3 regions of the Neobacillus sp. SM06 genome follow, and region 2 is predicted to be linked to each of the others. Evidence: predicted binding sites of a transcription regulator. Region 2 holds the regulator's gene; each other region holds the start of a gene.
The links. Region 2 encodes LexA, which represses DNA repair genes until DNA is damaged. Its sites were predicted from a motif close to CGAACATATGTTCG; they were not measured.
Positions count from the first base shown of each region.

Region 1: a site for LexA is predicted at 2,068-2,081, ahead of ACQYAD_RS09455 (DNA polymerase thumb domain-containing protein). Genes of this name have one in related genera too.
Region 3: a site for LexA is predicted at 2,201-2,214, ahead of uvrB (excinuclease ABC subunit UvrB). Genes of this name have one in related genera too.

Region 1 is NZ_JBNWEO010000015.1:103-4,836, reverse strand. It holds gene ACQYAD_RS09465 (CDGSH iron-sulfur domain-containing protein) at 151-357, shown strand; gene ACQYAD_RS09460 (YolD-like family protein) at 404-730, opposite strand; gene ACQYAD_RS09455 (DNA polymerase thumb domain-containing protein) at 751-2,010, opposite strand; gene ACQYAD_RS09450 (YqzH family protein) at 2,158-2,361, shown strand; gene ACQYAD_RS09445 (nucleotidyltransferase family protein) at 2,634-3,215, opposite strand; one part of gene ACQYAD_RS09440 (IS3 family transposase) at 3,537-4,471, opposite strand; one part of gene ACQYAD_RS09440 (IS3 family transposase) at 4,471-4,734, opposite strand, start outside.
Region 2 is NZ_JBNWEO010000014.1:156,960-161,693, reverse strand. It holds gene ACQYAD_RS09350 (MerR family transcriptional regulator) at 1-215, shown strand, start outside; gene glnA (type I glutamate--ammonia ligase) at 242-1,576, shown strand; gene lexA (transcriptional repressor LexA) at 1,745-2,368, opposite strand; gene yneA (cell division suppressor protein YneA) at 2,527-2,847, shown strand; gene ACQYAD_RS09330 (YneB family resolvase-like protein) at 2,872-3,534, shown strand; gene ACQYAD_RS09325 (aldehyde dehydrogenase family protein) at 3,597-4,734, opposite strand, start outside.
Region 3 is NZ_JBNWEO010000005.1:48,601-53,334, forward strand. It holds gene ACQYAD_RS00415 (YqjF family protein) at 1-268, opposite strand, end outside; gene ACQYAD_RS00420 (DUF2198 family protein) at 456-686, shown strand; gene ACQYAD_RS00425 (cation diffusion facilitator family transporter) at 977-1,912, opposite strand; gene uvrB (excinuclease ABC subunit UvrB) at 2,304-4,283, shown strand; gene uvrA (excinuclease ABC subunit UvrA) at 4,291-4,734, shown strand, end outside.

The DNA of each region.
Region 1 (4,734 bases), on a different contig from region 2:
CCTATTTTTACTATTCTTAAAAACGAAACTATTTTTAAATGAACACTTGCCGACTGGCGAGTCCTTTGGACGAAGACAGAGGCGTAGTTGAATTTATGCGTTCAGAATTTATCCATATAAATTCTGATTAGCCAAAAAAGGGGTGGAAACATGTCAAAAGTTCAAATTAAAGTAAATGATAATGGTTCGCTTCGTATCACGGGCGATGTTGAATTGCTTGATGGCGAAGGCAATGTGTACGAAACGAAGCCAAGCTTTTCCCTTTGCCGCTGCGGTTTATCCAATAACAAGCCGTTTTGCGACGGCAGCCACAAAGGCAAATTTGAGTCGAAAGTCCGCGTTGCTGAAAATGAATAATGGATTGGTGGGAGCGGTTTTTACAAGCCGCTCTTTTTATGCTTAGCTAAAAGCGGATATCTGCGATTGAGTTCAAAGAAACCCGATGCAGTTCATCAAACTTGTCAACCACATGGAATGTCTGGGTAATCGCATCCCAATAATGAATTTTTCCAATCAAAATTTCATAGTTTCGATTTTGATAGTGCGTAATATGCACCCACTCGTTGAATTCCATCGCCTCAGCAGCAATCTCATTAATGTGTTCAAGCTGCTGCTCATCCAGCTCCTTTTTCTGTTCATACGTATCTTCCTTTACCCAGTCCCGCAGCAATTTCACATGCTCCGGAAGCATCATCGCTGTCCACTTAATTTTCCCACGGTCGCGAATCATGGTCCTCACTTCTTTCTTTATTACATTTTGTGCCCGCCAACAAGCGTTGCCCGCTGTTTGGCGGTTCCGGCAGCTGTATACGAAACCGCACGCAACAGTGCGCCTGAACCAAAACGATCGCGGATGCGGTCGACAACATAGCCGAGCTGCCTTCTTTTCTCTGCACCAAGATCAAAAAGGCTTAACTGCACTTCGCGATCATCGGTGATAGCGCCAAGCGTAATTGAAATATTTCTAACCGTATGCCCAGTATAATTTTCATAAAATAACTCAAGGCAGACACGATAAAGCTCCATCGTCACATTTGTCGGCTGCTCGATCGTTCGTGCGCGATGAAAACCACCGCCGAATTCTTCTTTGCTGTAGCCAATTCCAAGGCTGACCGTTCTTCCTGCTTTCCGATGGGTTCTTGCCCGGCGTGCAACCTCCTCACACATTTCTAAAATGACATGCCTAATTTCTGCATCATCTTTATAATCCCGCAGCAAAATTTGACTTTTGCCAAAGCTGATTTGCCCTTCAATAAGCGGTGCCCCCAAATCGGAAAGATCGATTCCCCAGGCGTGATAATAAAGCTGGTTGCCCATAATTCCAAATTTCTTTTCCAATTTTTCTAAATCATAGCGGGCTAGTTGGCCGACGGAGAAAATCCCCATGCTGTTGAGCGTTTTTTCAAGGCGTCTGCCAATTCCCCACATTTCGCGGAGCGGGGCAATGCTCCACAGCTTTTCAGGAACATCGGCAAACGTCCACTCGGCAATCCCTTTCTTCTTTGCTTCAATGTCCAGACACAGCTTTGCCATCAGCATATTCGGCCCAATCCCGACCGCACAGGGCAGTTGAAATTCCCGTTCAATATCGTCCTTTATTTTTCGCGCGATCGTCTTAGCATCCCCCCACAGATGCAGGGCACCATCGACTTTAATAAAACTTTCATCGACACTGTACGTATGGATCGCCTCTTTCGGCACATAGCGGTTAAAAACACGGGAAATTTCCGTGGAAATCCGCAAATACGTTGCCATTTTCGGTTCGATTACGCGAATTCGCGGATCATTTGGGATTTCAAACAGCCGGGAACCGGTTTTGATGCCAAATTCTTTTTTTAAACGGGGTGAAGCGGCAAGCACCACACTCCCTTGCCGCTCCTGATTGCCGACAACCGCTACATAGCAAGTAAGCGGATCAAGTCCTTCGATCACAGCCGCACAGCTTGCGTAAAAGCTTTTCATATCCACGCATAAAATTTTGTTCTGCGGCAATGCTTGATACTCAATCATAGAAACCCCTCCAAAAACCAAACATAAGTTCTATACCATTCTACCCATTATTTTAGGCGAATATTCGTTCGTATTCAATGGAAATTTTTATTGGGGATGGTTCGGATGGAAAAATTTACGCTATAATAGGTATACGGGGTGGATGCAATGGATAAACGATTGATTGAGAAGATGATTCAAAATTGCTTAAAACAATATGATTCCGATCGGGAAACACTGCCGGTTGGTTTAAGGGAAATGGACAAGCTTTACAGCCAAATTTATGCAGTGAAAGCAGCGGAACCTGAGGCGGATTTGTATGAAATCGTCAATGATGTTGTTTATGAATTTTTAACAGCGGGGGAAAATTGAAAATTTGCGGTCTTGTTTAACTTTTCCGGCCATGCGTTCGAAAGATATCCTAGCAAATTGCAAAAAAAATAATACTCTAAAAGATCCGAGTATTTTTCAAAATTAATTCTTCTTGCTACCTTTTTCGCTCTTTTTCTTTTTCGCCCCAAGCGAAACGGAGATGACCGCAAATAAATCACCAATTAATGTTAAAACCGCACTCATAGTAAGCCCCTCCTTTAATGAGCAATACCTTCTTTTATTTTAACACTTTTTTCCTTTTTGCAACATCTTTATTTTGATATAAAATCGTGAATGTGGTAAATTTTCAGTTTATTCCAAGTTTCTTTCCAATTCTTTTTTGTTATCCTGTCTTCATAAATGGCCGCTCGTTCTTTTGTCTCAGTAAAAAAGGGAGTCGGCTTCACCTTTAAATTGACAAGATCATCAATGCCCCAAGGAACTGTTATGATTACTTGCTTTTTCTCATCCAATTTTACGCCTAATGCTGTCGCTGTTTCGGGAAATTTGGAAATAGCGTCCACAGCTGAAGAATACGGGGACATTTTGCTTTTAACATGCATTCTTGCTTCATTTTTTACTGACCAAGGAACATGAGGCATAAGAAATTCAAGTTCCTTTTCAAGTTTCTTTTCTGCAAATTCATCCGTATTTGCCGGTGCAAAATAGATGACATCAACATCCGGCAGAGGAGTTCTTTCAGTAAAATGGTGTAAGGCATCCCAAATTTTCGATCGAACAAATCCCGCACAAATCCACCAATCAGGCAAATTCAATGATCTTACCGATTGCAATATTTCCATCATCCATTGATCATCTTTAATTATCGAAATAATTGTTTCTTCATTCAACATTTTAGAATGCTCCTCAAACATGTATTCCGTTCACCATTCTTTGTCCTCTTTCATTGCAATTCGAGCAAGACAAAAGAGGTATTCCTCGGATTAACCCCCGAATTTTGGACAATATCTCTCTTATTCTCTCATTTCCATTGTTTTTTAAAATTGGATTGTCTTTCGTTATTCTTCAAAAAGGCCATGCTGCTTGACAAGGAGCCTCTGCGGGCATGACTTCCCAGCCGAGCAGCCAGATGTCACAACATCGGCATCGCCAAACAAGGCTATCATGCCCGCCACTCCTAATCAAGCTGGTGCTTTGGCTGAAGTTTGGCACTGTTACACTCGAACTTCCTTAATTACTAATGAACCCTGATTCTCATAGAATTCTTTTGGTGATAGATCTAGAATGCTTGAATGCATTCGTCTTTCGTTATAAAATACCATAAACTCTGTGACGACTTCATATGCTTGTGCATATGTTTCAAATTGCCATCTAGATAGGCAATCGTCCTCAAAAATCCGATGAAATGATTCGATATGGGCATTCATATTTGGCGTTTTGGGCGGTATTCTTTCATGCTCTATTTTATAATTTTCACAAAACTCCTCGAAAGTATGAGAAATAAACTGTGGTCCATTATCTGTTCGGATAACAGGTTTTTCCAAAGCATTAAGTAGTTGGCGTTTCAGTAGTGCTCGTTGCATTGCTTGATTGACATCGCTGCCTGTACAACTCAAGCCCATATGATAATCGACAATCCCCCTGTCATAAACGTCAATAATTGACATGACAAAGAAAAAGCGGTCTTCACCTTCAACAAATCCGTATTTTATATCGGCTTCCCACATTTGATTTGAGCTAGTAATGATGCGATTTCGTGCTAGTTTTCTAGGATGCGAGACTTTTTTCTTACGCTGTGGACGTAAGATCCCTAATTCTTTATATAATCGGTACACTTTTTTCTTGTTAATGACGAGGTTATGGTTCCGATAAAGAAACTTTGTGAGCTTGCGATAGCCATAGTTATAGGCATCGCCGGCAATCCCCTCTAATAAAAACTCCTTGATCTGTTCATCTGATACTTTTTGGCCGTCCTCTTTGTAAGAATAGCCTGGTGCTGGACGTCCCTCACTTACTTTTTTCTCTTCCACACGGTAGTTTTTTTGATAATAGTAGGTGGAACGAGGAATACCAATGATTTTTAGCACCACTGAAATGGAGTAGCCTTTTTGAATCCACTTTTCAGCTACTTCAAGTTTTTCAGCAAGTGAGGGTTTTTCTTTTTTATAAGATCACGTAAAATCGCGATTTCAAGATCTTTTTCACCTAGTAGTATTTTTAGTTTTTCGTTTTCTTTTGACATCTCTTTTGGATCAAGATCAGGCATAACTGTGACATCTACATCCCCGTATTGCCCGTTTTTATATTCGGTACACCAACGGCCTACCATATTAGCATTAAGATTATAGCGACGAGCCACTATTGCTTTATTGCCAGTCTCCAAAACCTCTTTTATCACTTGTAGTTTAAATT
Region 2 (4,734 bases):
ATCAAGGACTAAATATGGCAGGGATTAAGAAGGTATTATTGGTAAATGAGCAGCCGCTTGCAACTCAAGACCTCCAGCAGCAACCCGAAAAAGCGAAACGTGACCTGACAGATGATGAATTGCGAAATCTGCTTCGCAATGAATTGTACCAAGCAGGCCGATTCAACCGCTCATCATTGCGTCAAGGCGACATGTCTCGTTTTTACCTAAATTAAATTAAACTATTTTTGGAGGTAAGGAAATGGCAAAGTATACGAGAGAAGATATCATTCGAATCACGAAAGAAGAAAATGTTAAATTTATTCGTTTACAATTTACTGATATCCTTGGAACAATTAAAAACGTTGAAATTCCAATCAGCCAATTAGAAAAAGCTCTCGATAACAAAATGATGTTTGATGGATCTTCAATTGAAGGTTTCGTGCGAATTGAAGAATCAGATATGCTTTTATATCCGGACTTAAATACTTTTGTCATTTTCCCGTGGACTGCTGAGAAGGGAAAAGTAGCAAGGTTTATCTGTGACATTTATACTCCGGAAGGGAAACCGTTCGAAGGCGATCCGCGTAACAATTTAAAACGCGTTTTGAAAGAGATGGAAGAAATGGGCTTCACGAATTTCAACCTTGGACCAGAGCCGGAATTCTTCTTGTTTAAATTGGATCAAGTTGGTGAACCTACTTTAGAATTGAACGACAATGGAGGATACTTCGACTTGGCTCCTACTGACCTTGGCGAAAACTGCCGCCGTGATATCGTGCTAGAGCTTGAAGAAATGGGCTTTGAAATCGAAGCTTCTCACCATGAAGTGGCACCTGGACAGCATGAAATTGACTTCAAATACGCAGATGCAATTACAGCTTGTGACCATATCCAAACATTCAAACTTGTAGTTAAAACCATTGCCAGAAAACATGGCTTGCATGCTACTTTCATGCCAAAACCATTATTCGGCGTAAACGGATCTGGTATGCACTGCAACCTTTCTTTATTCAAAGACGGACAAAATGCATTCTATGAGCCAACAGGTGATCTTGAGTTAAGTGACACAGCTCGTCAATTCATCGCAGGAATTCTAAAACATGCGCCAAGTTTCACAGCTGTTACCAACCCAACTGTAAATTCATACAAGCGACTTGTTCCTGGATATGAGGCACCTTGTTATGTTGCATGGTCTGCACGTAATCGTTCTCCGTTAATTCGAATTCCAGCTTCACGCGGTATGAGCACACGTGTTGAGGTACGCAGTGTTGACCCATCTGCAAACCCATACCTTGCAATGGCTGTTTTGCTTAAAGCAGGATTGGATGGTATTAAGAACAAATTAACACCTCCAAATGCTGTTGACCGCAACATCTATGTAATGAACAAACAAGAAAGAATCGCAGAAGGCATCATCGATCTTCCAGCAACATTGGCAGCTGCGTTAGATGAATTGAAAAAAGACGAAGTTATCACTGCCGGTCTTGGCGAACACATCCTTGAGCATTTCCTTGAAGCAAAAGAAATTGAATGGGATATGTTTAGAACAGCCGTTCACCCTTGGGAGAGAGAGCAGTATTTGCAAATGTATTAATAACAAAAAGTCCTGGCGCACAATGCATCAGGACTTTTTGTTCTAAGCTTACTACTGTACATTTTGGGATTCTATTAGAAAAATCGCAAATTGGCAATAAAATAAAAAAGCACGTTGAATAGTAGCGTGCTTTTTGAAAATTTAAGTAATGAATACTCTGCTAGAGTATTAATGAATCTGCCTGTAAACCCCGATGACTTTTCCAAGAATGGCAACATTCTTTAGGATTATCGGTTCCATTGTGGAATTCTCAGGCTGAAGGCGGATATAATCCTTTTCTTTAAAAAACCTCTTGCATGTTGCTTCATCTTCCTCTGTCATCGCTACAACAATATCTCCATTGTTAGCAGTTTTTTGCTGTCTTACAATGACATAGTCACCATCAAGAATTCCGGCTTCAATCATGCTGTTTCCCATAATTTCGAGCATAAAGACTTGATCCTCATGAGGTGCGAGTCTTTCTGGCAGCGGGAAATACTCTTCAACATTTTCAATCGCCGTTATCGGCAGACCAGCTGTTACTTTACCAACAACTGGAACATTGACAACATTGCTTTTTGGAATCGTTGTACTTTCATCCACTTCAAGAATTTCAATTGCTCTTGGTTTTGTTGGATCTCTTCTAATTAGTCCTTTGCTCTCCAATCTTGCCAAATGTCCGTGAACTGTTGAACTGGAAGCAAGGCCAACAGCTTCTCCTATTTCCCGAACAGATGGCGGATAACCCTTTTTTTTAACTTCCCCTTTTATGAAATCAAGGATATCCTGCTGCCGCTTTGATAATTTTGTCATATCAGATGCACCTCGCCTGGTTAATGTTAACTTTATTATAGCATGCGAGATAATTTTATACAAACATAAGTTCGAATTTTGGTTGACAGAAAACAAACGTTCGATTTATAATAAAAGCATAGAAGCGAACATATATTCTAAAAATGGAGTGTTGATAAATGAAGAACTTGTGGAATCGCTATTCATATGCCATTATTTTAGTTATCCTGAGCTTTGGTTCAGCTCTTATTATTTATTTTCAATCCAACTCATTTCATAAAGAAAATTATGTCAATATTACCATTGCTGAAGGAGATTCACTCTGGAAAATCGCAAAAGAATATTCCCAAACATCCTCATTTTCGCATGATCAGTTCATCAGCTGGGTGAAAAAGCACAATCAAATAGAAGGAGATTTGATATACCCGGGCGAAAAAATTGCCATCCCGGTTAAAAATAATGAAGTTGGAGCAAAAGAATTTGCCAGCGCAGCAAAATAAGCAGATAGAAAGGTTCTGAAGGACATGAAGGCAATCATTTACTGCCGGGTTAGCACTGAAAAGTCTACACAAGACACATCGTTAACCAGACAAAAAGAAGAACTTGAAACCTTTGCAAACAAACACCAATTCGAAGTAATAAAAATCATTGAGGAGAGGCATAGCGGGTTTGATGTCGATCGGGAAGGAATAATCGAGGCGCTTGCCCTGTTTAAAGATAAGCAGGCAGAGGCTCTTTTAATACAGGATGATACCCGGCTAGGGAGGGGCCACTCAAAGATAGCCTTGCTACATGAACTGCGTAAAATGGGCATTGCCGTTTTTACCATCCAAGACCATGGAGAAATTTACTTGGCAGATGCTGATTTAATGGTACTTGAAATTTTAAGTGCGGTTGAAGAATTTCAACGAAAAATTGCAAATTTGAAAATCAGCAGGGGAATCACCCGGGCGATTAAGGATGGTTTCGAACCGCACAAGAATTTATCCAATCTTCACCTTGGCGGGAGAGAAAAAAAGGAAGTGCCGGTGGAGGAAATAATAAACTTGCGGAAAAAGAATCTTACCTTTCATGAAATTGCTGCCACGTTAAGAGGCTTGGGTTTTGATGTAAGTAAGGCAACCGTACATAGAAGGTATAAAGAATATATGGATGCAGCAGAAAAGCAAACAAAAAACGAATGGTAGAACAAGTAAATTAAAAAAGGAACTCCATTGAGTTCCTTTTACCGATGAAACTTCAAGATTTTTTACTGAAGTGAGATCCAGATGCTCTTCACTTCTGTATAGTTAGCAAGAGCATACGATCCCATCTCACGTCCGATACCAGATTGCTTATATCCTCCAAATGGAGAGGCTGCATCAAAAGCATTGTAACAGTTTACCCAAACAGTACCAGCACGAAGTTTTCCAGCAATGTAATGGGCTTTTGCAACATCGCGAGTCCAAACACCCGCAGCTAGTCCATATTCGCTATTGTTTGCTCGGTCAATTAATTCGTCCAAATCGTCATATGGCATCGCAGCGATTACCGGGCCGAAGATTTCTTCTTTGGCAATTGTCATTTCATCTCGGACATCTGCAAAAATCGTTGGGGAAACGAAGTAGCCTTGCTCTTGAGGCTTATTTCCCCCTGCAACCAGCTGAGCCCCTTCACTTAGTCCTTTTTCAATATATCCAAGAACCCTGTTTTGCTGTTCGGCTGAAACTAACGGCCCAATTTCTGTATCAGTATGGATTCCTGCTCCTTGCTTGATCTTTTTTGAATGGGAAGCCATATCTGCTACAACATTATCAAACTGCTTCTTCTGAATAAACACACGGGAACCTGCACAGCAAACTTGACCTTGGTTAAACATTACCCCGTTTAGAGCGCCGGGAATGGCTTTTGTTAAGTCTGCATCCGGAAGAATGATATTTGGCGATTTTCCGCCAAGCTCAAGGGTCACCCGTTTCAATGTTTTTGAGGCATTTGCCATTATGAGTCTTCCTACTTCGGTCGAACCGGTAAAGGCAATTTTATCAACCAAAGGATGTTCAACAAGTGGCTGGCCAGCTGTTTCACCAAATCCTGGAACAATGTTGACAACACCTGCCGGGAAACCGGCTTCCTGAATTAACTCCGCTAAGTAAAGTGCTGATAAAGGAGTCTGCTCGGCAGGTTTGAGTACAACCGTACATCCGGTTGCCAGTGCAGCACCAAGCTTCCACATGGCCATAAGAAGCGGGAAATTCCAAGGGATAATTTGTCCAACCACTCCAACTGCTTCATGACGTGTATAGTTAAAGTATGGACCATTAACAGGGATCGTCTGACCAACAATCTTAGTTGACCAGCCTGCATAATAGCGCATATGTTCAATAGCCAAAGGAACATCAGCATTTGTT
Region 3 (4,734 bases), on a different contig from region 2:
GTACATTTAATTCAAGATAGGTTCGGAATAATGGAATTTCCGGCAGTCCTCTGATCCGCTGGTGAACAACGCGAAAGGGAAGAATGCTAAGCCATGCTGATCCATCGAACATATCCAATTCGAGCTCGGAAGGAATCAGTGCCTGCAATGAACTTGCTGGAAGCTCCCAGTGCATGAAAAGGATATGCTCCCACGTTTGCGTTATCAGCCATGGGGACGATGGAAGAGGATCGGGGCGATGACTTGATGGCAACAACTCTTTTTCCATAAATGCTTCCTCCGTTTCGGTTTTAACCATACAACTACAACGTAATCGGATTACCGATTCTATCTTGATTAAAACAGCTAGACGAACTGTAGGCGTCCCTCTTTTATAATGTGAAGTTTGTGTTGCTTTTTCATACCGTTCTTTTTAGAATAACGGTAAAGAAAGGAATGGAGAGGTGAACCCGTTGATGATTGAATTCTTATCAGCGCTCATTTTGCCCGGTTTGCTGGTTTTGCTTTTCACAAGGGTCACTTACAATCGGGTAATTGGGCTGATTCTAACGGTTGGCCTTATTACAGCATCTGTCTATAAAGGCTACACGCATACATGGCCGATTATGATTTTGGATGCTTTTTCATTGACTGCCGGTTTTGGCTTTGCAGTCAGGCTTAAACAAAGAGTGGTAAAAAAAAGTTAAACGGCAGACGGCATGATTAATCACCTATGCCGTTTTTTTTTTGGCTGTTTTTGCATAAATGCTGCTTCGTTTGTTTGTATGATTAGGGTACCATCCTAACACTAGTCTTAAACAAGCGTATAAAAAAATTGACCGTTCACAGTATGCCAGTTTTAAACCTAACATAAACTTGGCGAATGGCGAGAGTCAATATATAGAAAAGAGGACGACATTTTTACAAAGTGGAATTGAAGGATCTAACAATCAAATTACAAAAAAAAAATTAGGTCAAATCCTTTGTCTGTTCTGATTTATCCGTGGTTAAGTAAAAATTTCTCCCCGTATATTCCATGATCATGCATGGATGGGTTTTCAATTTGGATTGTTGAATGTGTCAGACCATATTTTTCTTTTAAGAGTTTTGTTGTGTTGGATATAATTATTGAATATTGAATTTCATTATATGCCAATATATGGGCTGAAAATGAATAGTGGTCAGTAGATACAGCCCAAAGATGAATTTCATGTACATCAATCACTCCCTCAATCTTTTGGAGATCTTGTCGAATAGAATCTAAATTAAATTGTTTAGGTACAGTCTCCATAAGAATTAGGTATGATTCATGAATAATTTTTGCACCACCAATGAAGATAATGACACCAATAACCATACTAATTAAAGGATCAATAATTGAAATACCTGTAAAATAGATTAAAATCGCGGAAATAATCACTCCAACCGAATTCAATAGGTCCCCTATATAGTGCCAAAGTGCACTTTGAATATTTAAATTCTCTTCTTCTTTTGTAGTTCGACTTAGTACCAATGTGAGAACAATGTTAACAATCAGACCAATCATTGCAATGGTTAACATTATTGGAAGATTTACTTCCCGAGGAGTAATAATCCTCCGAAATCCTTCGACAAAAATTCCAATTGAAATAATCATAAGAGCAAGTCCGTTAAGAAAAGAGGCAATAATCTCAAATCTTAAAAAACCAAACGTGTATTTTTGGTTGGAATCCCGGGAAGCCATATAGATGGCTGTCATACTAAGTGCTAAAGCAACGACATCTGACAACATATGAGCAGAATCTGATAATAGGGCAAGTGAGTGGGATACCAAACCCCCTAGTACTTCAACAAGAGCAAAGAACAATGTTAACCATAATGTAATCCATAAAGTTTTCCTTGACTTATGTTGTTGTTTTACATGATTTAAATGATGATAATCGTTTTTATTCATCCAAATTTCTCCCTTCTTAACCTGATTATATTCTTGAGAAAAAGTAGTTGTCAATTCTAAATGAGAAAATAATTATATAATTGAGAATAATAATCAAAATTAATCATATTTTTATAAAATATATAGGTTGATTATTTGTAATAATTATAATTTAATTTGTGCTACAATTGTATAAAATAGGATGGATGGTACAGATATTGGAGAGAACCATCATTAATTTGAAAGAAGTGTATGTTTGTTTGGATGAAATATGTAGAATGAATTATATCAGAAATGTCATTTAAAAAACGAATACTCGTTCGCATATGATTGGTTTGTTTTGATGGTGTTGTGGTAGAATGGAACTAAAGCAGACGTGACACCAAGGATCCATTTTTGCAGGAGGATTAGTATGAAGGATCAATTCGAATTAGTCTCAAAGTACTCCCCGCAAGGCGACCAGCCCGAAGCGATTCGGAAACTTGTGCAGGGAATCAAGGAAAACAAACGGCATCAGACTTTGCTCGGTGCAACAGGGACGGGAAAAACGTTCACCATATCCAATGTGATTAAGGAAGTAAACAAACCGACACTGATCATTGCCCATAATAAAACGCTGGCCGGTCAACTTTACAGTGAATTTAAAGAATTTTTTCCTAACAATGCGGTTGAATACTTTGTCAGCTACTATGATTACTATCAGCCCGAAGCGTATGTACCGCAGACTGACACCTTCATCGAGAAGGACGCCAGCATCAATGATGAAATTGACAAACTAAGGCACTCGGCAACATCCTCTTTGTTTGAACGCAAAGACGTGATCATTATTGCCAGTGTCTCCTGCATCTACGGACTCGGTTCTCCGGAAGAATACCGGGAATTGGTCTTATCATTACGAACCGGAATGGAAATTGAGCGAAATCAATTGTTGCACCGCTTGGTCGATATCCAATATGAACGGAATGATATTGATTTTAAGCGCGGAACGTTCCGGGTACGCGGCGATGTTGTTGAGGTTTTTCCGGTTTCGCGCGACGAGCATTGCATCCGCGTCGAATTTTTCGGTGATGAAGTCGATCGGATTCGGGAAGTCGATGCTTTAACAGGTGAAATTATCGGTGACCGTGATCATGTTGCCATTTTTCCAGCATCCCACTTCGTAACGAGAGAAGAGAAGATGCAAATTGCGATTCAAAATATTGAAAAAGAGCTGGAGGAACGGCTTGCCGTCCTGCGCTCCGAGGATAAATTGCTTGAAGCACAACGCTTGGAACAACGCACCCGCTATGATTTGGAAATGATGCGGGAAGTGGGCTTTTGCTCAGGGATCGAAAACTATTCGCGCCATCTTACGTTAAGGCCAGCCGGTTCCACTCCCTATACCCTTCTGGACTATTTCCCGGAAGATTTTATGATCGTCATCGATGAGTCACACGTCACCCTGCCGCAAATCAGGGGGATGTTCAACGGCGACAAAGCGCGCAAGGAAGTATTGGTGGATCACGGTTTTCGCCTGCCGTCAGCGCTCGACAACCGGCCGCTTACCTTTGAGGAATTTGAGAAGCATATTCAGAACATTATTTATGTCTCGGCGACACCGGGGTCATATGAATTAGAACACACACCGGAGATGATTGAACAAATTATCCGGCCGACAGGACTGTTGGATCCGATTATTGAAGTTCGGCCAATTGAAGGCCAGATTGATGACTTGATCGGCGAAATTCAAGATCGAGTCAACCGCAATGAACGCGTTCTTATCACAACGTTGACGAAGAAAATGTCAGAAGACTTAACCGATTATTTAAAGGAAATCGGCATCAAAGTTCAGTATTTGCATTCGGAGGTCAAAACGCTTGAGCGAATTGAAATCATCCGTGAACTAAGGCTCGGAAAATATGATGTTTTAGTTGGAATCAATCTGTTAAGGGAAGGGCTCGATATCCCCGAGGTATCGCTTGTCGCCATCCTTGACGCGGATAAAGAAGGGTTCCTCCGCTCCGAACGGTCGCTGATACAGACAATCGGGCGGGCGGCAAGGAACGCGAATGGAAAGGTTATCATGTATGCGGACCGGATCACGAATTCAATGGAAGTGGCGATTACTGAAACGAAGCGCCGCCGTGCGATTCAGGAAGCATACAATGAAGAGCATGGGATTACACCAATGACAATTCAAAAAGATATTCGCGATGCGATTCGCGCCACTCATGCAGCAGAGGAACCGGAAGAGTACAAACCGGCGGCTGCGTTTGGCAAAATGTCGAAAAAAGAGCGGGAACGCACGATTGCCAATATGGAAAAAGAAATGAAAGAAGCGGCCAAAGCGCTTGATTTTGAACGGGCGGCTGAGCTTCGGGATCTTATTTTAGAGATAAAAGCGGAAGGATGACGATACGATGGCGATGGATAAGTTAGTTGTTAAAGGCGCCAGGGCACATAATTTGAAAAATATCGATGTCACCATTCCGCGTGACCAGCTTGTTGTCTTAACAGGACTATCGGGTTCAGGGAAGTCGTCCCTTGCCTTTGATACAATTTATGCCGAAGGACAGCGGCGCTATGTCGAGTCGCTGTCTGCCTATGCACGGCAGTTTTTGGGGCAAATGGACAAGCCGGATGTCGATGCGATTGAAGGTCTGTCCCCTGCCATTTCAATTGACCAAAAAACAACAAGCCGCAATCCACGGTCGACCGTTGGGACAGTGACAGAAATCTACGATTATTTACGGCTTTTGTTTGCAAGGGTCGGGCGGCCGACATGTCCGGTTCACAAGATTGAAATTTCCTCGCAAACGATTGAGCAAATGGTTGATCGGATTTTGGAATACCCGGAACGCACA